3 regions of the Streptomyces sp. NPDC051582 genome follow, and region 2 is predicted to be linked to each of the others. Evidence: riboswitches for the same ligand, from Rfam matches in the RefSeq annotation. Region 2 holds a riboswitch; each other region holds the start of a gene.
The links. A riboswitch is a leader RNA that binds a small molecule or an ion and turns the genes downstream of it on or off. The one in region 2 is predicted to bind thiamine pyrophosphate.
Positions count from the first base shown of each region.

Region 1: linked by a shared signal. The riboswitch ahead of thiC (phosphomethylpyrimidine synthase ThiC) and the one ahead of thiO (glycine oxidase ThiO) in region 2 are both predicted to bind thiamine pyrophosphate.
Region 3: linked by a shared signal. The riboswitch ahead of AB0M92_RS05950 (thiamine ABC transporter substrate-binding protein) and the one ahead of thiO (glycine oxidase ThiO) in region 2 are both predicted to bind thiamine pyrophosphate.

Region 1 covers NZ_JBFAZJ010000026.1:26,522-33,172, forward strand. Annotated here, with positions in the region: gene AB0M92_RS28705 (helix-turn-helix domain-containing protein) at 164-934, shown strand; gene AB0M92_RS28710 (SsgA family sporulation/cell division regulator) at 1,032-1,481, shown strand; gene AB0M92_RS28715 (YibE/F family protein) at 1,558-2,970, opposite strand; TPP riboswitch at 3,043-3,188, shown strand; gene thiC (phosphomethylpyrimidine synthase ThiC) at 3,183-4,970, shown strand; gene AB0M92_RS28725 (glycosyltransferase) at 5,074-6,204, opposite strand; gene AB0M92_RS28730 (hypothetical protein) at 6,437-6,651, shown strand, end outside.
Region 2 covers NZ_JBFAZJ010000018.1:80,760-87,410, reverse strand. Annotated here, with positions in the region: gene AB0M92_RS23335 (deoxyribonuclease IV) at 1-66, opposite strand, end outside; gene pknB (Stk1 family PASTA domain-containing Ser/Thr kinase) at 110-2,053, opposite strand; gene AB0M92_RS23325 (thiazole synthase) at 2,280-3,074, opposite strand; gene thiS (sulfur carrier protein ThiS) at 3,080-3,280, opposite strand; gene thiO (glycine oxidase ThiO) at 3,277-4,530, opposite strand; TPP riboswitch at 4,528-4,640, opposite strand; gene AB0M92_RS23310 (FAD-dependent oxidoreductase) at 4,745-5,965, shown strand; gene AB0M92_RS23305 (Rv2175c family DNA-binding protein) at 6,119-6,484, shown strand; gene thiE (thiamine phosphate synthase) at 6,549-6,651, shown strand, end outside.
Region 3 covers NZ_JBFAZJ010000003.1:86,249-92,899, forward strand. Annotated here, with positions in the region: gene AB0M92_RS05945 (iron ABC transporter permease) at 1-1,400, opposite strand, end outside; gene AB0M92_RS05950 (thiamine ABC transporter substrate-binding protein) at 1,376-2,473, opposite strand; TPP riboswitch at 2,558-2,667, opposite strand; gene rlmN (23S rRNA (adenine(2503)-C(2))-methyltransferase RlmN) at 2,726-3,838, opposite strand; gene AB0M92_RS05960 (phosphatidate cytidylyltransferase) at 4,000-5,064, opposite strand; gene frr (ribosome recycling factor) at 5,064-5,621, opposite strand; gene pyrH (UMP kinase) at 5,709-6,488, opposite strand.

The DNA.
Region 1 (6,651 bases), on a different contig from region 2:
AATCTGCGCCGTTCCCTGGGCACCGGACGCCGGTGGTACCGCCTTGAACTGCGGTTTTCTCCAGTGTCGGCCGAGTGCGACCCCCAGGAACCGCGGCGCGCGCGGGGGCGGCCCCCGCAGGGCGGGCCCTCCCCAGGCCCGCCGCCACGCCTGGGGGTGAGCTTTGTCTTCGGTTCACAATGCCGGTGTGCCGACGCTGATCGGTTCGGTGCAGCGCGCGTTGAGGCTGCTCGAAGCAGCGGGTTCCCACAGTGAGGGAGCCCCGGCGAAACAACTGGCGCGCGAAGCCGGGCTCCCGCTCCCCACCGCCTACCACCTGTTGCGCACCCTCACGCACGAGGGCTATCTGCGGCGCGAGGGCGGAGTGTTCGTGCTCGGCGCAGCCGCCGGGCGGCTGGCGGGCGGCGGACTGCAGCAGAAACGTCGCAGCATGATCCTCGACTCCCTCGCGCACTTCCGCGACGCGGTCGGGGCCCCCGTCTATTTCGCCGTGTTCCGCGAGGGCGAGATCGAGTTGGTGGGCGTCTCGGACACCCCGGCCAGCCCCGCCGTCGAGGAGTGGGCGGATTTCCGTGCGACCGGCCACGCGCACGCCATCGGGCAGTGCCTGCTGGCCCAACTCGATGAGAAGACGCGCAGGGACTACTACGAGCGGCACCCGGTCGAGGCCGTCACCCAGTACACCGTCCGGGACCAGAGCGCCCTCGAACATCGAATCGGCTCTCTCGGGCGCATGGAGCCGGTTACGGAGCGTCAGGAATATGCGCTGGGCACGGTGTGTGCAGCCATCCCCATCACCGCGGGCGATACCGCCGCAACCATGGCGATTTCTCTCCCTTTGCACCAGGAGAAACGGTTGCTGTATGTGGTCGATCGACTACGGAGTGAAGTAGGCGCGCTGTTGAGCACCCTCTCGTTCTCTATCAGTATCTGAAAACTCACTCCTTGTGATCTGCATGAGCTTCCACCACCCTTGTCAAGAGGGCCCTGGGGGATCATTCCTGGCCACTTCCACTACAGCGGGGTAGTCCATGCGCGAGTCGGTACAGGCAGAGGTCATGATGAGCTTCCTCGTTTCCGAGGAGCTCTCCTTCCGGATCCCGGTGGAACTCCGGTACGACACCCGGGACCCCTACGCAGTGCGTCTGACGTTCCACCTTCCCGGAGACGCCCCCGTGACCTGGGCGTTCGGCCGGGAGCTGCTCCTCGACGGCATCAACAAGCCGTGCGGTGACGGCGACGTGCACATCGCCCCCACCGATCCCGAGGAACTGTCCGACGTCCACATCCGGCTCCAGGTCGGCAGCGACCGGGCCCTGTTCCGCGCCGGTGCGGCGCCGCTCGTCGCGTTCCTCGACCGTACCGACCGGCTTGTTCCGCTCGGTCAGGAGCGAAACCTCGGCGACTTCGAGGAGAACCTCGACGAGGCGCTGGACCGGATCCTGGCCGAGTCCCGGCAGAACGAGCAGAACGCCGGCTGAGCGGGCGGACCCGACGAGCCGAGCCGGCCGACCGCACGCGCCGAGTCGCCCCGGGCCCCCGAGCCGCCCGGGCCGCTCAGCGCTTGCGCCGCCGGCCCCGGCCGCCGCGGACCGGCCCCGAGGCCGCCGCTCCGGCCGGGGAGCCCGGCCGGTCGGCGGACACCACCAGCGCCGCGAGCGCGGTGGTCACCGGGACCGAGGCGACCAGGCCGATCGACCCGACCAGAGTGCGTACGATCTCTTCCGCGACCAGTTCGCTGTTGGCCACCGAACCCATACTGCTGTTCGCGATCGAGAACAGCAGCAGCAGCGGAAGCGCTGCGCCCGCGTAGGCCAGCACCAGCGTGTTGACCACCGAGGCGATGTGGTCGCGGCCGATCCGGATGGCCGCGCGGTACAGGGCGCGGGGCCCCATCGACGAGTCGGCCTGGTGGAGTTCCCAGACCGCCGACGTCTGGGTGACCGTCACGTCGTCGAGCACGCCCAGCGATCCGATGATCACGCCCGCGAGCAGCAGACCGCTCATGTCGATGTCCGGGTAGAGCCCGTGGATGAGCCCGGTGTTGTCGTCGGTGTTGCCGCTGAGGAACGCCCAGTCGACGAATGCCGAGCCGAGCAGCCCGATCAGCAGCAGCGAGACGAGTGTGCCGAGGACGGCGACGGACGTACGAGCGCTCAGGCCATGGCACATGTACAGCGCGATGAGCATGATGGCGCTGGCTCCGACGACCGCGACGACCAGTGGGTTCGAGCCTTGGAGGATCGCCGGGAGGATGAACAGGGTCAGCACGCCGAAGCTGACGACCAGCGCGATCAGCGCGAACAGGCCCCGCATCCGTCCGACGACGACCACGGCCACGGCGAAGATGCCGGCCAGCACCGCCAGCGGGAGCTTGCGGTTCACGTCGACCACGGAGTACTGGAGGTCCCGGGGCGCGTCCGGCGCGTACGCGACGACGACCTCCTGGTCCTTCTCCAGTTGCCTTGGTGCGCCCGGCTGGACGATCTCGATGAACGTCCGGCCCTTGTCCGGACCGGTGCCGACCTCGATGGTGGCCTTCTTGCAGTCGCCGGTCTGCTGGGCCTGGGCCTCACGGCCCTCCGGGGTGGTGGCGTTCCCGGTGGTCGGCACCTGCGAGGCGTTCACCGATTTGCAGTCGACCTGTGCGAGCCCGACGACCCGGCCCTGCTGGGTCTGCCGGTCGAAGCCCACCCCGGAGCGCTCGTGGGCGGGCGCTCCGCCCGGCCAGAGAACCACCATGCCGACGAAGACGGCCACGGCGAAGGGGATCAGGACCGCCGCGATGACCTTGCGCAGGTGCTTCGAGACGGGAGCCGCCGGTCCGTGGCCGTGGGAATGACCGTGGGAGTGGCCCTGGGCCGGGATCTGGTCGTGCCGGTGGTCGTCGTGCCCGTGGCCCACATGCGCGTGGTCGCTGTGACCCGTGGGCTCGGTGGGCTGGGTGGGGGGCTGCGGCGAGGACGTCACCGGCAGATCATCGCAAGAGTTCAGGGGGCCCACTGTTCAGCACGCCACAAATGACGCTAGCGTGGGGGCACCTTTGCACAACGCGGGAGCTCGGAGCACCGGGCTGAGAGGGCGCTGATCACCGTACGCGCAGCACAGATGCGTACGGGAAGAGGCTGCGTCGACCGCCGAACCTGTTACCGGGTAATGCCGGCGTAGGGAGATCAGGTCTCATGACCATTCAGGACGCACGCACGCCTGCCGTCAGCCAGGACGACGCCGACCGGACCGAGCGCCAGCCGGGCTGGCACAAGGGCTACGTGGCGGGCTCCCGCCCCGACATCCGGGTGCCGGTCCGTCAGGTCCACCTCACCAACGGCAAGGACGTGACGCTCTACGACACGTCCGGGCCGTACACCGACCCTCAGATCGAGACCGACGTGCGGCGCGGCCTGCCGCCGCTGCGCGAGAACTGGATCATCAGCCGCGGCGACACCGAGGAGTACGCGGGCCGCCCCGCGCGCCCCGAGGACGACGGCATCAAGCACACCTCGCCCCGAGGTGGCCTCAAGAACCTCGACGCGGTCTTCCCGGGGCGTCCGCGCCAGCCCCGCCGGGGCCGGGACGGCGCCGCCGTCACGCAGCTCGCGTACGCCCGCCGCGGTGAGATCACCCCGGAGATGGAGTACGTCGCGATCCGCGAGAACGTCTCCCCCGAGGTCGTCCGTGAGGAGATCGCCGCAGGTCGCGCGGTGCTTCCCGCGAACGTGAACCACCCCGAGATCGAGCCGATGATCATCGGTAAGCGATTCCTGGTGAAGGTCAACGCCAACATCGGCAACTCCGCGGTCACCTCCTCCATCGAGGAGGAGGTCGACAAGATGACCTGGGCGACCAAGTGGGGCGCCGACACGGTCATGGACCTCTCGACCGGCCGCAACATCCACACCACCCGCGAGTGGGTGCTGCGCAACTCCCCGGTCCCGATCGGCACCGTGCCGCTGTACCAGGCGCTGGAGAAGGTCGACGGCCGCGCCGAGGACCTGACCTGGGAGATCTACAAGGACACGGTCATCGAGCAGGCGGAGCAGGGCGTCGACTACATGACGGTCCACGCCGGCGTGCTGCTCCCGTACGTGCCGCTGACCGCCCGCCGCAAGACCGGCATCGTCTCCCGCGGCGGTTCGATCATGGCCGCCTGGTGCCTGGCGCACCACAAGGAGAACTTCCTCTACACGAACTTCGAGGAGCTCTGCGAGATCCTCGCGACGTACGACGTCACGTACTCGCTCGGCGACGGCCTGCGCCCCGGCTCCATCGCGGACGCCAACGACGCAGCGCAGTTCGCGGAGCTGAAGACGCTGGGCGAGCTGAACACGATCGCCAAGCGGCACAACGTGCAGACCATGATCGAGGGCCCGGGCCACGTCCCGATGCACAAGATCAAGGAGAACATCGACCTCCAGCAGGAGATCTGCGAGGAGGCGCCGTTCTACACGCTCGGCCCGCTGACCACGGACGTCGCCCCGGCGTACGACCACATCACCTCGGGCATCGGCGCCGCGATGATCGCCTGGTGGGGCACCGCGATGCTCTGCTACGTCACGCCGAAGGAGCACCTGGGCCTGCCCAACCGTGACGACGTGAAGACCGGCGTCATCACGTACAAGATCGCCGCTCACGCGGCCGACCTGGCCAAGGGCCACCCGGGCGCCCAGGAATGGGACGACGCCCTGTCGGACGCGCGGTTCGAGTTCCGCTGGGAGGACCAGTTCAACCTGGCCCTCGACCCGGACACGGCCCGCGAGTTCCACGACGAGACGCTCCCGGCCGAACCGGCCAAGACCGCGCACTTCTGCTCGATGTGCGGTCCGAAGTTCTGCTCGATGAAGATCTCCCAGGACATCCGCCGTGAGCACGGCGGCGACCTGAAGGCCGATGAGATCGAGGCGGGCATGGCGGAGAAGTCCGCCGAGTTCGCCGCGAGCGGGAACCGGGTCTACCTCCCGCTGGCGGACTGACCCGCCCATGACGGCCGGCGCTGCTCTGGGGAGGATGAGGGGGCTTCCCAGAGCAGTGTCCCGGCATGCGCCCGCACGGACGCACGCCGCGCGGCGGTGGGGGTCAGACCTTCGCGTCGCGCGATGTTTCACGTGAAACAGGGACGGCCGGCCCGCTGCGGGCCACCGCGAAACCGCGATTGGCCTCTGTCTGGCGACGATACGGCTCGGGCAGGTCGGGCAGGGCCAGCAGTCGGTCGCAGGCGCGCAGTGAGGCTTGCACGTCCCCCACCCAGTACGCGGTGATGGAGTGCTCGAAGAGCAGCCCCCACCGGTACACCCATGGCTGGACGAACAGCAGGTCCGGAGGGACCGGGCGGTCCAGCACCGCCGAGGTGATCGCGTGGGCCGTGTGGTGGCGCCCCAGCACCCTGAGCCTGGAGGCGAGTTCGTAGCAGGCTTCCAGCCGGGTGGGCCGGGACTCCCAGGCCTGCGAAAGGGCGTCCATGGCGGCGGGCCAGTCGCCGGACTCGGCGCTCAGGACTCCGGCCTGGAGCAGCGCGTAGTAGGCCTCCTCGGCCCAGCCGCCCATGGCTGCGCGGCGTCGGTAGAGCCGGATCGCCGCGGCGGTGTCGCCCATGTCCCGCATCGTCTGGGCGAGGTAGAAGACCGTCCTGGTGTTGGAGGGGTCCTTTTCGAGTTCGGCGCCGAGCAAGCGGGCATCACGTTCGAACTTGTCGTGCCGGGAGCCCCCGTCCGCGTGGTCTTCGATGAACAGCGCGTCGAGGTTCTCCTGGAATCCGGGACGCTCGTCGTACTCCCCGGGGGCGTCGCAGGTCAGGTACTCGTGGGTGACGCCCTCGTACCGCCAGGGGAGGTCACCCCGGACCAGCCGCTTGATGCGGTACTCCGTCGTGCCCTCGTGGCGCAACATGTACGACTGCGCGGTGAGCGGGGGCAGCGGGCCGGTGCGGCGCAGGACGAGGTCGGCGTCGAGGAGGAGCAGGTAGTCGGCCTTGCCGCGGGCATGCGCGATGTTGAGACTGCGATTGTGCCCGAAGTCGGTCCAGGGTTCCTCGTGGAGCTCGCCGGGGATGCCGCGCAGGGCGCTCCGGATCAGCTCCTGGGTGCCGTCGGTGGACCCGGTGTCGGAGATGACCCAGGTATCGATGAGGTCCCGTACCGAGTCGAGGCAGCGCTCGATGACGGCGGACTCGTTCTTCACGATCATGCAGAGGCAGATGGTCGGCTTCACGGCCGCTGACCCTAGGGACGGGGCCGGGCGGCCCGTGGGCGCCGCGCCGGGGTGCGGCCCCGGGTGGCTCCCTCCTGCACCGCCAAGTGGCTGCGCGCGCTGGTCCGATTTGCTGACAGGCGGGCGCGGCGAGGTGGCGCACGGGGCACCGGTCTTCAGGATGACCCGCGGGTCCGGTCACCTGTCCGGACTCCGAGCGATCATTCGATCCGGTGTGTGCGAGGAGCGGTACATGAGTTCTGAGGACAGGGCCCGATCCATCCTGGGGCCCCTGCCCCGAAGGGCCGGCTGGCTGGCGGGAGGCACCTTCGCCTCCGTCGCGCTGGTTCTGGCGAGCATTGCGGCCCCGGCCGCGGCTGGCGCCACGCAGCCGACGGGGACGGTGGTGACCGGTGGTGGTGGTGACCACTGCAAGCAGCGCCCCAACAAGAAGGCGATGAGCCCGGC
Region 2 (6,651 bases):
GTACGCCAGCCCCACCGAGGCGAGCCCGCCGGCGACGGGGACGTGCCCGCCCACGGGATTGCGCATGGCCTGGTCCGCCGCTTCCGCCGCTGCCGTCGTTTCCATCGCCCTACAGCCCCTTGGTCCGCAGCACGATCGTGCTGCCCTCGGGGGCGCTCTGGCCGCCCGGCACCGACTGGGCGTCCACCGTGTTGCTGAAGGAGATGAGCGGCCGCTCCACCTTCACCTTGAAACCGGCCGCCTCCAGCGTCTTGCGGGCCACGTCCGCCTCCTGGCCGGTCACGTTCGGCACCGGGATCTGGCGGGGGCCCTTGGAGACGGTGAGCGTCACCGTGTCGCCGGTCGCGGCCTGGGAGCCGGCGCCGATCGATTGATTGGCGACCGTACCGGCGGGGAACGGGGAGTTGACCTGCTCGGCGGCCGTCTCGACCTTGAGGCCGAGGTCCTGGAGGGCGGCCCGAGCCTGGTCCAGGGGCTGTCCGACCACGCTCGTCACCTGGACCGGCCGGCCCTTGCTGACCACGATCGCGACCGCCGTGTCGGGCGAGCGCTTCTGTCCGCCGGCCGGGTTGGTGGAGATCACCGAGCCCTGGGCGACGTCCTGGCTGAACGCCTGCGTGATCATGCCGGGCGCCAGACCGCTCTTGACCAGCTCGGCCTTCGCCTCCTCCAGCGGCCGGCCCTTCAGGTCCGGCACGAAGACGACCTCCGGGCCGCGCGAGACCGTGAGCACCACCGCCCCGTTGCCGCGGATGCGCTTGCCGCTCTCGGGGTCGGAGTTCATCACCGTCCCGCGGTCGAAGGTGTCGCTGAACTTCCGGTCGATCCGCTTCACGCCGAGGCCGGCCGCCGAAAGCTCGGTCTTGGCCTGCGCCTCGGTCTTCCCGAGCAGGTTGGGGACCTTGGTGAACTGGCCGGCGTTGATGTACCAGACCCCGGTGCCGAGACCGAGCGCGAGCAGGACGCCGGCGATGACGAGCAGGGTGCCGCGGCGCGGTCGCCGCGATCGGCCCGGTCGCGGCGGCAGCGGCGCCTCGGCGCGGGCCTGGGACAGGCTCTGCGCGGGCGTGGCCTCCGGGCGCTCCAGCCGGGACGTCCGGTTCACGGGCTGCTGCGCCGTGACGGGCCGCGGGATCACGCTGGTGCGGTCCTCGGCGGCGCCCCGCTGCTCGGCCCGCGCCTGCGGCGGCACCGCGTCCAGCTCTGCGTCGCCGAGCAGCGCGCGGGCGTCGAGCGTCAGCCCGAGCAGCCCGGCGGCGTCGGTGGGCCGCAGCTCCGGATCGCGGGAGGTGGCGTACGTCACGAGCTGGTCCAGGATGCCGGGCAGCCCCGGAACGGCGGCCGACGGGGGCGGCACGTCCTCGTGGAGGTGCTGGTAGAGCACCTGGGCGGGGGTGCCGCCGGTGTGCGGCTTGGAGCCGGTGAGCATCTCGTACAGGACGACGCCGCAGGCGTAGACGTCCACGCGGGTGTCGGTGGCGCCGTTCTCGATCTGCTCCGGGGCGAGGTAGGAGACGGTGCCGAGGACGGCGCCGGTGGTGCTGGTGACGGTGTCGACGCTGCGGACCAGGCCGAAGTCCGCGACCTTGACCCGGCCGTCGTCGCCGATCAGGACGTTCTCGGGCTTCATGTCGCGGTGTACGAACCCGGCGCGGTGGGCGGCGCCGAGGGCGGCCAGGACCGGCTCCAGGATGTCGAGGGCCGCGCGGGGCTGGAGCGCGCCGCGCTCGCGGAGCACGTCGCGCAGCGTGCAGCCGGAGACGTACTCCATGGCCAGGTACGTGTACGGCCCGTCGGTGCCCTGGTCGAAGACGGCGACGACGTTGGGGTGCGCGAGGCGGGCGACGGACTTGGCCTCGCGGATGAAGCGGTCGACGAAGCCGGCGTCGGCGGCGAGCGCCGGGTGCATCACCTTGAGTGCGAGCACGCGGTCGAGGCGGGTGTCGACGGCCCGGTAGACCGTCGCCATGCCGCCGGCCGCGATGCGCGCGTCGACGCGGTAGCGGCCGTCGAGTGTCTGCCCGACGAGGGGGTCATCCAGGGTCGTATCCACCCGGCGATTCTACGAGCGTCCGTGCTGCCGCCGACCAGGGGCCGGTGAGGTTGCAGCGCAGCTGTGACGTGGGAGGCGCCGCGCGGGGTGCCCCTGCCTGCGGCGCAGCCGTGAGACGAGGCAGCGGCCCGGGGCCCGCGGCGAGCGCCCACGCTCTCCCCCCGCCCCGCCCGGGGGCGAGGGGGGACGGTGGGCACGCGTCGTGAGTTCCCGTACCCCCGCCACCTCAGAACGCCGGGCGTTCCGGGTCCAGGGCGGCTCGGCCCTCGGTGGGGGAGGAGGCTTCCGCGAAGCGGCGCTGGGGGATGCGGCCCGCACGGTGGGCCAGCCGGCCCGCCGACACCGCGTCGCGCATGGCAGCCGCCATCAGGACCGGGAACTGGGCCCGGGTCACCGCCGAGGCGAGCATCACCGCCGCGCACCCCAGCTCCATCGCCAGCGCCACGTCCGAGGCCGTGCCCGCCCCCGCGTCCAGGATCACCGGGACCCCGGCCCGCTCCGCGATCAGCTCGAAGTTGTGCGGGTTGCGGATCCCCATCCCCGACCCGATCGGCGACCCCAGCGGCATGATCGCCGCGCAGCCCACGTCCTCCAGCTTGCGGGCGAGGACCGGGTCGTCATTCGTGTAGGGGAGGACGGTGAAGCCCTCGTCCACCAGGGTCTCCGCCGCGTCCAGCAGCTCCACCCCGTCGGGCAGCAGCGTCCGTTCGTCCGCCACCACCTCCAGCTTGATCCAGTCGGTGCCCAGCGCCTCCCGCGCCAGGCGCGCGGTCAGCACGGCCTCGCCCGCCGTGAAGCACCCCGCCGTGTTCGGGAGTACGGAGATGCCCAGTTTCGTCAGCACCGACAGGACGGAGCCCTGCACCGTCGGGTCCAGCCGCCGCATGGCCACCGTGGTGAGCTCCGTACCGGACGCGACCAGCGCCCGTTCCAGGACGTCCAGGCTCGGCGCCCCGCCCGTGCCCATGATCAGGCGGGACGAGAAGGTCCGGCCGGCCAGCTGAAAGGCGTCGTCAGCCATCGCGCTCAGCCCCCCTGGACCGCGGTGAGGACCTCGACCCGGTCGCCCTCGCCCACCGGTGTGAGCGGCCACTGCCCGCGCGGGACGACGGTCTCGTTCAGTGCGGCCGCCACGCCGGACGGAGCCGCGGTCAAGGTGGCGACCACCGCGTCGAGGGTGGTGCCGGCCGCGATCTCGCGCGGCTCGCCGTTGACGGAGATGGTCATGCGTACGACTCCTGACGTGCGGCGGAGAACCGGCGCGGGGTGAACGGGCGGGCGATCTCCGGCACCGTGCCGGTGGTCAGCAGCTCCGCCATCACGTCGCCGGTGAGCGGGGTCAGCAGCACCCCGTTGCGGTAGTGCCCGGTGGCCAGGTGCAGGCCGGGCAGTTCGGTCGGGCCGAGCAGCGGGGCGTTGTCCGGGGACCCGGGCCGCAGTCCGGCCCGGGTCTCGGTCAGCGGCAGTTCGGTGATGCCGGGCACCAGCTCGTGGGCGTCGCGCAGGAGTTCGTAGACCCCGCCCGCGGTGACGGTGGTGTCCCAGCCGAGTTCCTCGCTGGTGGCCCCGATGACGAGCTCGCCGTTCTCGCGCGGCACCAGGTAGACGTGGCTGCCGCGCACCACCGCCCGCACCGTCCGCGAGAGGAACGGCGCGTACGCCGCCGGCACCGCGAGCCGCAGCACCTGGCCCTTCACGGGCCGTACGGGAGGCAGCGCCTGCGGCGGTACGCCGGCCAGCCGGCCGCTGAGCGAGCCCGCGGCCAGCACCACCTGGTCGGCGCGCAGCTCCGTACCGTCGTCGAGCCGTACGCCGACGGCCCGGTCGGCGGCGGTCAGCAGCCGCTCCGCGGCCGCCCGGCGGATCTCCACCCCGGCGCGCTCGCACGCGGCCAGCAGCGCGGCCGCCAGCCGGCGCGGATCGACCTGGTGGTCGCCGTCCACGCGCAGGCCGCCCCGTACACCCGGCGCCAGCATGGGCTCCAGGCGGCGGCACTCGCGGCCGGTGAGCCATTCGGACTCCAGGCCGCAACGGCGCTGGAGGGCGTGCAGTTCACGCAGGTGCAGCCGGTCGTCGGCGTCGAGGGCGACGGCGAGCGTGCCGCAGGCCCGGTAGCCGATGTCCATCCCGCCGCTGGCCTCGGCCAGCTCGGCGGCGAACTCCGGGTAGCGGGCCGCGGAGGCGAGGTTGAGTCCCAGCAGGGTCTCCTCGCCGTAGTGCAGCTCCGTGACGGCGGCGAGCATGCCGGCCGCGACCTGCGCGGCGCCGCCGCCGGGCGCCGGGTCGGCGAGTACGGTCCGCAGTCCGTGCCGGGCCGCCCGCCAGGCGGTGACCAGGCCGATGATCCCGCCCCCGACGACGAGGACGTCGGACCCGGAGGACGCGGAGGACCCGGAGGATCCCGAGGACCCGGGGGATCCGGCGGAGCCCGCGGCCCCCGGGGATCCCGGATCGGATCCGTTCAGAGATGAGTGCATGGGCGTCCAGCCCCTCCCTTCGCCGGCATGACCCGGATCAGGTTCGTACGGTCGGAGGCCGCTCAGCCTCCCTCTCAGCCCGGTGCGCCCGGACTCCCGCGATAGGTACGGGCGCCAGCCTAACCCCGCCGCCGGGGGCGGGTAAGGCTGCCTCCCCGGCGACCGCGCCGAGCCGCTGTTCCTGACGAAGCGTCAGATCGCTAGGCTGGGCGGTGTGAGCGAGCAGACGGAACAGACTCAGAGCGGCGTCGTCATCGTCGGCGCCGGAATGGCCGGGGTGCAGACCGCGGTCGCGCTGCGGGAGCAGGGGTGGCGCCGCCCGATCACCCTGCTGGGCGCCGAACCCCACCAGCCGTACGACCGGCCGCCGCTGTCGAAGGCGGTGCTGCTCGGCAAGGCCGAGGACTCCGCGTTCGACGTGGACTTCGAGGGGCTCGGCATCGTGCTCCGGCTCGGGGTGGAGGTCACCGGACTGCGGGCCGCCGAGCGCGAGCTGGACACCGAGGCGGGGCCGGTCCCGTACGACGTCCTCGTCCTGGCGACCGGCGCCGAACCGCTGACCCTGCCCGGGTCCGAGGGCGTACCCGGCGTGCACCTGCTGCGCACCCTGGACGACGCGGCCCGGCTGCGGCCGGTGCTGGCGAGCGCTCCGGCGACCGTGGTGGTCGGCGCGGGCTGGATCGGCGCGGAATTCGCCACCGCGGCGCGCGAGGCGGGCTGCGCGGTCACCGTCGTCGAGGCGGCCGACCGGGTGCTGGCCGGGGCGCTGCCCGCGGAGGTCGCGGCCCCCATGGCCCACTGGTACGAGCAGGCCGGGGCCGCGCTGCTGACCGGCGCCAAGGTCTCCTCGGTGGAGTCCGGGCGGGTCCTGCTCGCGGACGGGCGGGAGCTGCCGGCGGGCGCGGTGGTCGTCGGCATCGGGGCCCGGCCGGCGACCCGGTGGCTGGCGGGCTCGGGGGTGGAGCTCGGGCCGGAGGGCGCGGTCACCGCGGACGAGTACCTGCGGACCGGCCTGCCCGATGTGTACGCGGTCGGCGACTGCGCGTCGTTCCCGTCGGCCCGCTACGGGGCGCGGCTGCTGGTCCACCACTGGGACAACGCCCTCCAGGGGCCGCGGGTGGTCGCGGCGAACGTCGTGGCGGGCAAGGCGCTCCAGGTCTACGACCCGGTGCCGTACTTCTGGTCGGAGCAGTTCGGGCGGTTCGTCCAGTACGCGGGCCACCACGCGGGCGCCGACGAGCTGGTGTGGCGCGGGGACCCCGCCGAGGCGGGCTGGTCGGTGTGCTGGCTGCGGGACGGGGCGCTGGCCGCGGTCCTGGCGGTCGGCAGGCCGCGGGACCTGGCGCAGGGGCGGAAGCTGATCGAGACGGGCGCCCCGGTGGACCCGGCCAGGGTCGCCGATCCCGCGGTTCCGCTGAAGTCGGCGCTGGTCTAGGCAGTGGGCCGGACGGCGGGCCGGGCGGTGGGCCAGCCGATGCTCCCGGCGCTGGTCCCGCACCCCGCCCGGACCCCGCCCGGGCGGGGTCCGGGGACCCGGACGGGTCGGCCCGGGTACCGGGTGTCAGTCCGAGGTGGCAGGCTTGTGCCCGTGACCGAGATTGACGCAAAGATCGACGCCCTTGTCCCCGCCTGGCTGTACGTACCCGACATCGCCGAGATGCTCGACATCGAAGTGACCCGGGTCCGCCAGCTGGTCAAGGAAGGTCAGCTGATCGCCGTACGCCGGGGCGAGAACCGTTCGCTCCAGGTGCCCGCCCCCTTCATCGACGGCGACAAGATCGTCAAGGGCCTGCCCGGCCTGCTGACCGTGCTCCGCGACGACGGCTTCTCCGACGAGGAGATCCTGGAGTGGATGTTCACCCCGGACCCGACCCTGCCCGGCACCCCCGCGCAGGCGCTGAGCGAGAATCGCGGCACGGAGGTGAAGCGCCGCGCTCAGGCGCTCGCCCTCTGACCGGCTGATCCACCGGCGTACGGGCCCGCCCGGGCCCGTACGCCACCACCAGGGGGGAACACCCATGCAGCAGCTGTCCGACGCCCGGCTCTACCTGTGCACGGACGCCCGCAAGCGGCAGGGGGACCTCTCCGGGTTCCTCGACGCGGTCCTGGCCGGCGGCGTCG
Region 3 (6,651 bases), on a different contig from region 2:
AGCGGGGAGGCCCCGAGCACCGCGGCGGCCTCGCGCAGCCGCCCGTCCACGGCGCGCAGCACCGGCAGCATGGTCCGTACGACGAAGGGCACGCCCACCAGCGCCTGCGCGAGCGGCACCAGGATCCACGAGGTCCGCAGGTCCAGCGGCGGCTCGTCCAGGGTGATCAGGAACCCGAAGCCGACGGTCACGGCCGACACCCCCAGCGGAAGCATCAGCAGCGCGTCGAACCCGCGCACGAACCGGCCCCCGCGCCGGGTCAGCGCCGCCGCCGCGAGCCCTCCGATCACCAGGGCTATGGCGGTGGCGGCGAGCGCGTACTGGAGGGAGTTCCAGATGGCCTCCAGCGGGGGCACCAGAAACGTTCCGCCACCCGCGCCCACGTCCTGGAGCGCCCGGTAGAAGCCGAACCCGTACCCGCCGGGCGCGTCGAGGGAGCGCTCCACCAGCACCGCCAGCGGAGCCACGATCAGCAGCGCCACCGTCAGCAGCACCCCGCCCAGCAGGGCCCGCTGCCCCGCCCCGTCGACCCGGTGCGCGGTGCGCGCCGGATCGACGAGCCGCAGGGCGGTCTCCCGCCGGCGCACCGTCCGGGCGTGGATTGCGAGGATCAGGCCGACCGCCACGAACTGGACCATCGTGAGGACGGCGGCCGTCGGCAGGTCCAGCAGCTGCGCGGTCTGCCGGTAGACCTCCACCTCCAAGGTGGCGTACGCGGGCCCGCCGAGGATCTGCACGACGCCGAAGGAGGTGAACGTGAACAGGAACACCATCAGCGAGGCCGCGGCCACCGCGGGCCCCAGCGCGGGCAGCGTCACCCGCCGCCACGCGGCGAACCGCCCGGCGCCGAGCACCCGGGCGGCCTCCTCCTGGCGCGGGTCCAGCTGCGCCCAGAGCCCTCCGACCGTCCGTACGACGACGGCGTAGTTGAAGAAGACGTGCGCGAGCAGGATCGCCCACACGGTGGTGTCCAGCCGGACGCCCCACAGCTCGTCCAGCAGCCCGCCCCGCCCGACCAGCGCCAGGAAGGCGGTGCCGACGACCACCGTCGGCAGCACGAACGGGACCGTGACCACCGCCCGCAGCAGCTGTTTGCCGCGGAACTCGAAGCGCGCGAAGACGTACGCGCCGGGGAGTGCGATCAGGAGCGTGAGCGCCGTGGACGCGAGCGCCTGCCAGGTGGTGAACCAGAGCACGTCGGCGATGTCCGGCCGGGCCAGCACCTCGCCGATCCGGCCGAACTGCCAGCCCTCGTCGGTCTTGATCCCGCGCCCGACGATCGCGGCCACGGGATAGGCGAAGAACAGCCCGAAGAAGGCGAGCGGTACGGCCATCAGCCCGAGCCGGACGGCCGTACCGCGCGCGCTCTCGCGTCCTACTTCACGACGAGCGAGGACCATGTCTTGACCCACTGCTCACGGTTCTTGGCGATGGTCTCGGGAGCCACGTTCTCGGGCTTCTCGACGACCACGCCGTGCTTCGTGAACAGCTCCGGCAGCTTCGCGTCCTTGACCACCGGGTTCACGAACATCTGGAGCGGCATGTCCTCCTGGAACTTCTTGCCCACCAGGAAGTCGAGGAGCGCCTTGCCGCCCTCCTCGTTCTTCGCGCCCTTGAGCAGGCCCGCGAACTCGACCTGGCGGAAGCAGGTGCCGGTGGACACGCCCGTGGGCGCCTCGGCCGGCTGCGGCTCGCCGTACAGGACCTCGACCGGCGGGCTGGAGGCGTACGAGACGACCAGCGGCCGGTCGCCCTTGGCCTTCTTGCCGCCCGCGGAGCCGGAGAAGCGCTCGTTGTACGCCTGCTCCCAGCCGTCGACCACCTCGACGCCGTTGGCCTTGAGCTTGCTCCAGTAGTCCTTCCAGCCTTCCTCGCCGTACTTGCCGACGGAGGCGAGGAGGAAGCCGAGGCCCGGCGAGGAGGTCGCCGCGTTCTCGGTGACCAGCAGGTTCTTGTACTCCGGCTTGACCAGGTCGTCCAGCGTCTGCGGCGGGGCGATCTTCTTGTCGGCGAAGTACGCCTTGTCGTAGTTGACGCAGATGTCGCCCGAGTCGATCGGGGTGACCCGGTGCTGCTTGTCGAGCACGTACTCGGGCTTCACGTCGGCCAGGCCCTTGACCTCGTACGGCGTGAAGATGCCGTTGTCGAGGGCGCGGGAGAGCAGCGTGTTGTCCACACCGAAGAACACGTCGCCGCGCGGCGAGCCCTTGGTGAGGATCTCCTGGTTGAGGGCGGCGCCCGCGTCCCCGGACTTCAGGACCTTGACGGTGTAGCCGCTCTGCTGCTCGAACTCCTTGAGGACCGTGTCGGTCACGTTGAAGGAGTCGTGCGAGACGAGCGTGACGGTCTTGGACTTCGGCGCGTCACTCGCGCCGGACGCGGACTCGTCCTTGGCGCCGCCGCACGCGCTGAGCGTGGCGACGCCGAGCGCGGCCGCGAGCGCAGCGCCCGCGAACTTCTTGGTGGTGCTCACTGGTGATTCCTCCTGGGAAGACCAGGAGAAGACGCGGCCCTGCCCGGCGCTCAGTGCGAGCGGTCGCCGGGCAGGGCGCAACAGCTTGAGTGATGACCGAACTTCCTACCCCGAATGACCGGGGCGAGGTTCAGAGGGTCTGCGGATGACGGTTACCGCACTCTCAGCGCTGTGGCGCTCCCCTGTCGGAATATGCAATTGGTTCGGCCACAGGGTACCCCGTGGCCGAATCGGGCCCGCGAAAAGCGCGGGCTAGCGCTCGGAGGCGGCCAGCTGGCCGCACGCGCCGTCGATCTCCTGGCCGCGGGTGTCCCGGACGGTCACCGGCACGCCGTGGCGGGCGATGGCCTCGACGAAGGCCTTCTCGTCCTCCGGACGCGAAGCGGTCCACTTCGAGCCCGGCGTCGGGTTCAGCGGGATCAGGTTGACGTGGACGCGCTTGCCCTTGAGCAGGCGGCCGAGGAGGTCGCCGCGCCAGGCCTGGTCGTTGATGTCGCGGATGAGGGCGTACTCGATGGAGATCCGGCGGCCGGACTTCTCGGCGTACTCCCAGGCCGCGTCCAGGACCTCGCGGACCTTCCAGCGGGTGTTCACGGGGACGAGGGTGTCGCGCAGCTCGTCGTCCGGCGCGTGCAGGGAGACCGCGAGGCGGCACTTGAAGCCCTCGTCGGCGAAGCGCAGCATGGCCGGGACCAGGCCGACGGTGGAGACGGTGATGCCGCGCTGCGACAGGCCGAGGCCGTCGGGCTCGGGGTCGGTGAGGCGGCGGATGGCGCCCACGACCCGCTTGTAGTTGGCCAGCGGCTCGCCCATGCCCATGAAGACGATGTTGGACAGCCGCGCCGGTCCGCCGGGGACCTCGCCGTCGCGCAGCGCCCGCATGCCGTCGACGATCTGGTGGACGATCTCGGCGGTGGACAGGTTGCGGTCCAGACCCGCCTGGCCGGTGGCGCAGAACGGGCAGTTCATGCCGCAGCCGGCCTGCGAGGAGATGCACATGGTGACCCGGTCGGGGTAGCGCATCAGCACGGACTCGACGAGCGTGCCGTCGTGCAGCTTCCACAGCGTCTTGCGCGTGGTGTCCTCGTCGCACGAGATGTGCCGGATGACGTTCATCAGCTCGGGCAGCAGCTCCTGCTGGAGCTTCTCCCGCGAGCCCGCCGGGATGTCGGTCCACTCGGCCGGGTCGTGCGCGTACCGGGCGAAGTAGTGCTGCGAGAGCTGCTTGGCCCGGAAGGGCTTCTCGCCGATCGCGGCGACCGCCTCGCGACGCTCCTCGGGGGTGAGGTCGGCGAGATGCCGGGGCGGCTTCTTGGCCCCGCGAGGGGCGACGAAGGTGAGCTCTCCCGGGACAGGGCGGGCCATGGCTGGTACTCCTCGTAAGACGAAAGGCGCGCCGCAGAAGCAGCGCGCCCTTCAAGAGTAACCGCCCGGACCCACCCAAAGCCTTCAGACGTACGTCGTCCCAGCTCAGCGGGGTTGCCCTGGTGAACCGCCCGCCGGCCGGAAGCCCAGGGGGCCCGGTTTCAGCCGGTGCCGACGAACGCGGCGAGCAGCAGCCACACCACCGGGGCGGTCGGCAGCAGGGAGTCGAGGCGGTCCATGATGCCGCCGTGGCCCGGCAGCAGCGTGCCCATGTCCTTGATGCCCAGGTCCCGCTTGATCATCGACTCGCCGAGGTCGCCCAGCGTGGCGCTGACCGCGACGGCGAGACCGAGCAGCAGGCCCTGCCACCAGACGCCCCCGTCGATCAGGAACTCCATGCAGAGCGCGCCGGCCGCCATCGCGAAGGCGACCGCGCCGAACAGCCCCTCGCGGGTCTTGCCGGGGCTGATGCGCGGCGCCAGCTTCGTCTTGCCGAAGCGCCAGCCCACCGCGTACGCCCCGGTGTCGCTGACCACGGTCAGCAGCAGGAAGGTGACCACGCGCTCGGGACCGTCGTCCGCGGTGAGCAGCATCGCGACGAAGGTGGCCAGGAAGGGCACGTAGAAGGCCGCGAAGACGCCTGCGGTGACGTCTTTGAGGTAGTCCTCGGGCGGTTCGGTCATCCGCCAGACGAGGACCGCCAGCGCCGTCAGGGCCATGGCCACCCAGGCGCCCTCGGCGCCCCGGACGTACCCGGCGATGACCATCGCGGCGCCGCCGACCGCGAGCGGGACGAGCGGGGCCTTGATGCCCTTCTTCTCCTGGAGCCGGGAGGTGAGCTCCCACAGGCCCACGACGACCGCGACGACGATGACGCCGACGAAGACCGCCTTGACGATGAACAGCGAAGCGAAGATCACCGCACCGAGGCCGACACCGACCCCTATGGCGGCACGCAGGTCTCGCCCCGCCCGCTTCTTCGGCGGGGGCGTGGCGTCCTGCGGTGCCTGCGAGGGCGGGGGGCTGGGCATGGGCTCCTGCGGCGGCGTCTCGGCGCGGAACGGGGGGCCGCCCTCGGCGGCCCCCCGATCGCGTGCTTCCCGGTCGTCGAAGTCACGGCCGGCGGCATCGGGCACGATGGGCATGGGCCGAGTGTGCGGGCCCACCAGCGCATCGTATGCGGGACCCGCCGGAACCGGCTCCGTGGCCCAGGGAGAGTCGTTCATCAGACCTCTAGGAGCTCGGATTCCTTGTGCTTCAGCAGCTCGTCCACCTGCGCGACGTACTTCGCGGTGGTGTCGTCGAGCTCCTTCTCGGCGCGGCGCACCTCGTCCTCGCCGGCTTCCTTGTCCTTGACGAGCTTGTCGAGGGCGTCCTTCGCCTTGCGGCGGACGGCGCGGATGGAAACCTTGGAGTCCTCGGCCTTGGTGCGCGCGACCTTGATGTACTCCTTGCGGCGGTCCTGCGTCAGCTCGGGGAAGGTCACCCGGATGATGCGGCCGTCGTTGCTCGGGTTGACACCGAGGTCGGAGTCGCGGATGGCCTGCTCGATGTTGCGCAGGGCGGACGCGTCGAACGGCGTCACGATCGCCATGCGCGGCTCGGGCACCGCGAAGGACGCGAGCTGGTTGATGGGCGTGATGGCGCCGTAGTAGTCGGCGACGATCTTGTTGAACATCGCCGGGTGCGCACGACCGGTGCGGATCGCCGCGAAGTCTTCCTTGGCGACGACGACGGCCTTCTCCATCTTCTCCTCGGCTTCGAGGAGGATTTCTTCGATCACCACGTGCTCCTGCATGTCAGATATGGATGGTTCAGGCGGGCGGGGCGGGCTCGGCCCGGCGGGGCCGGGCCCGGCGGGGCCGGACGCTCAGGCCCGGGTGCCCTGGTCGCTCACGAGCGTGCCGATCTTCTCACCCTTGACGGCGCGGGCGATATTGCCCTCGGCGAGCAGCTCGAAGACCAGGATCGGCAGCTTGTTGTCGCGGCACAGCGTGATGGCGGTGGCGTCGGCGACCTTGAGGTCCCGGGACAGCACCTCGCCGTACTCCAGCGCGTCGAACTTCACCGCGTCGGGGTTCTTCTTCGGGTCGGAGTCGTAGACCCCGTCGACGCCGTTCTTGCCCATGAGCAGGGCCTCGGCATCGATCTCCAGGGCCCGCTGGGCGGCCGTGGTGTCGGTGGAGAAGTACGGCATGCCCATGCCGGCGCCGAAGATCACGACGCGGCCCTTCTCCAGGTGCCGTACGGCGCGCAGCGGGATGTACGGCTCCGCGACCTGACCCATGGTGATGGCCGTCTGCACACGGGAGTCGATGCCTTCCTTCTCCAGGAAGTCCTGGAGGGCGAGGCAGTTCATGACGGTGCCCAGCATGCCCATGTAGTCGGACCGGGCACGGTCCATGCCGCGCTGCTGGAGTTCGGCGCCGCGGAAGAAGTTTCCGCCGCCGATCACGACGGCGATCTCCGCGCCGTCACGGACCACCGCGGCGATTTCGCGCGCGATGGCATGGACGACGTCGGGGTCGACGCCCAGTCCTCCACCACCGGAGAAGGCTTCGCCCGACAGCTTCAGCATGAAGCGGCGGCCCTTCTTGTCGTGGTCGCTCTTGTCGTCGGAAGCGGTGTGGGGGTCCACGCCCTGATTCATGGAGATCTCCTCGTGCACATACGAAGAAGGCCATTGCCGGTGGGTCCTCGCGGTTCCCTCTACGGCAATGGCCTCCTCGTCAGATCTGCGGTCGTTCCGCGCGCACGCGGACGACTGCTTCAGACCCTACCGGGGTCCGGTGTCCGTCGTTGTAAGGACGGAC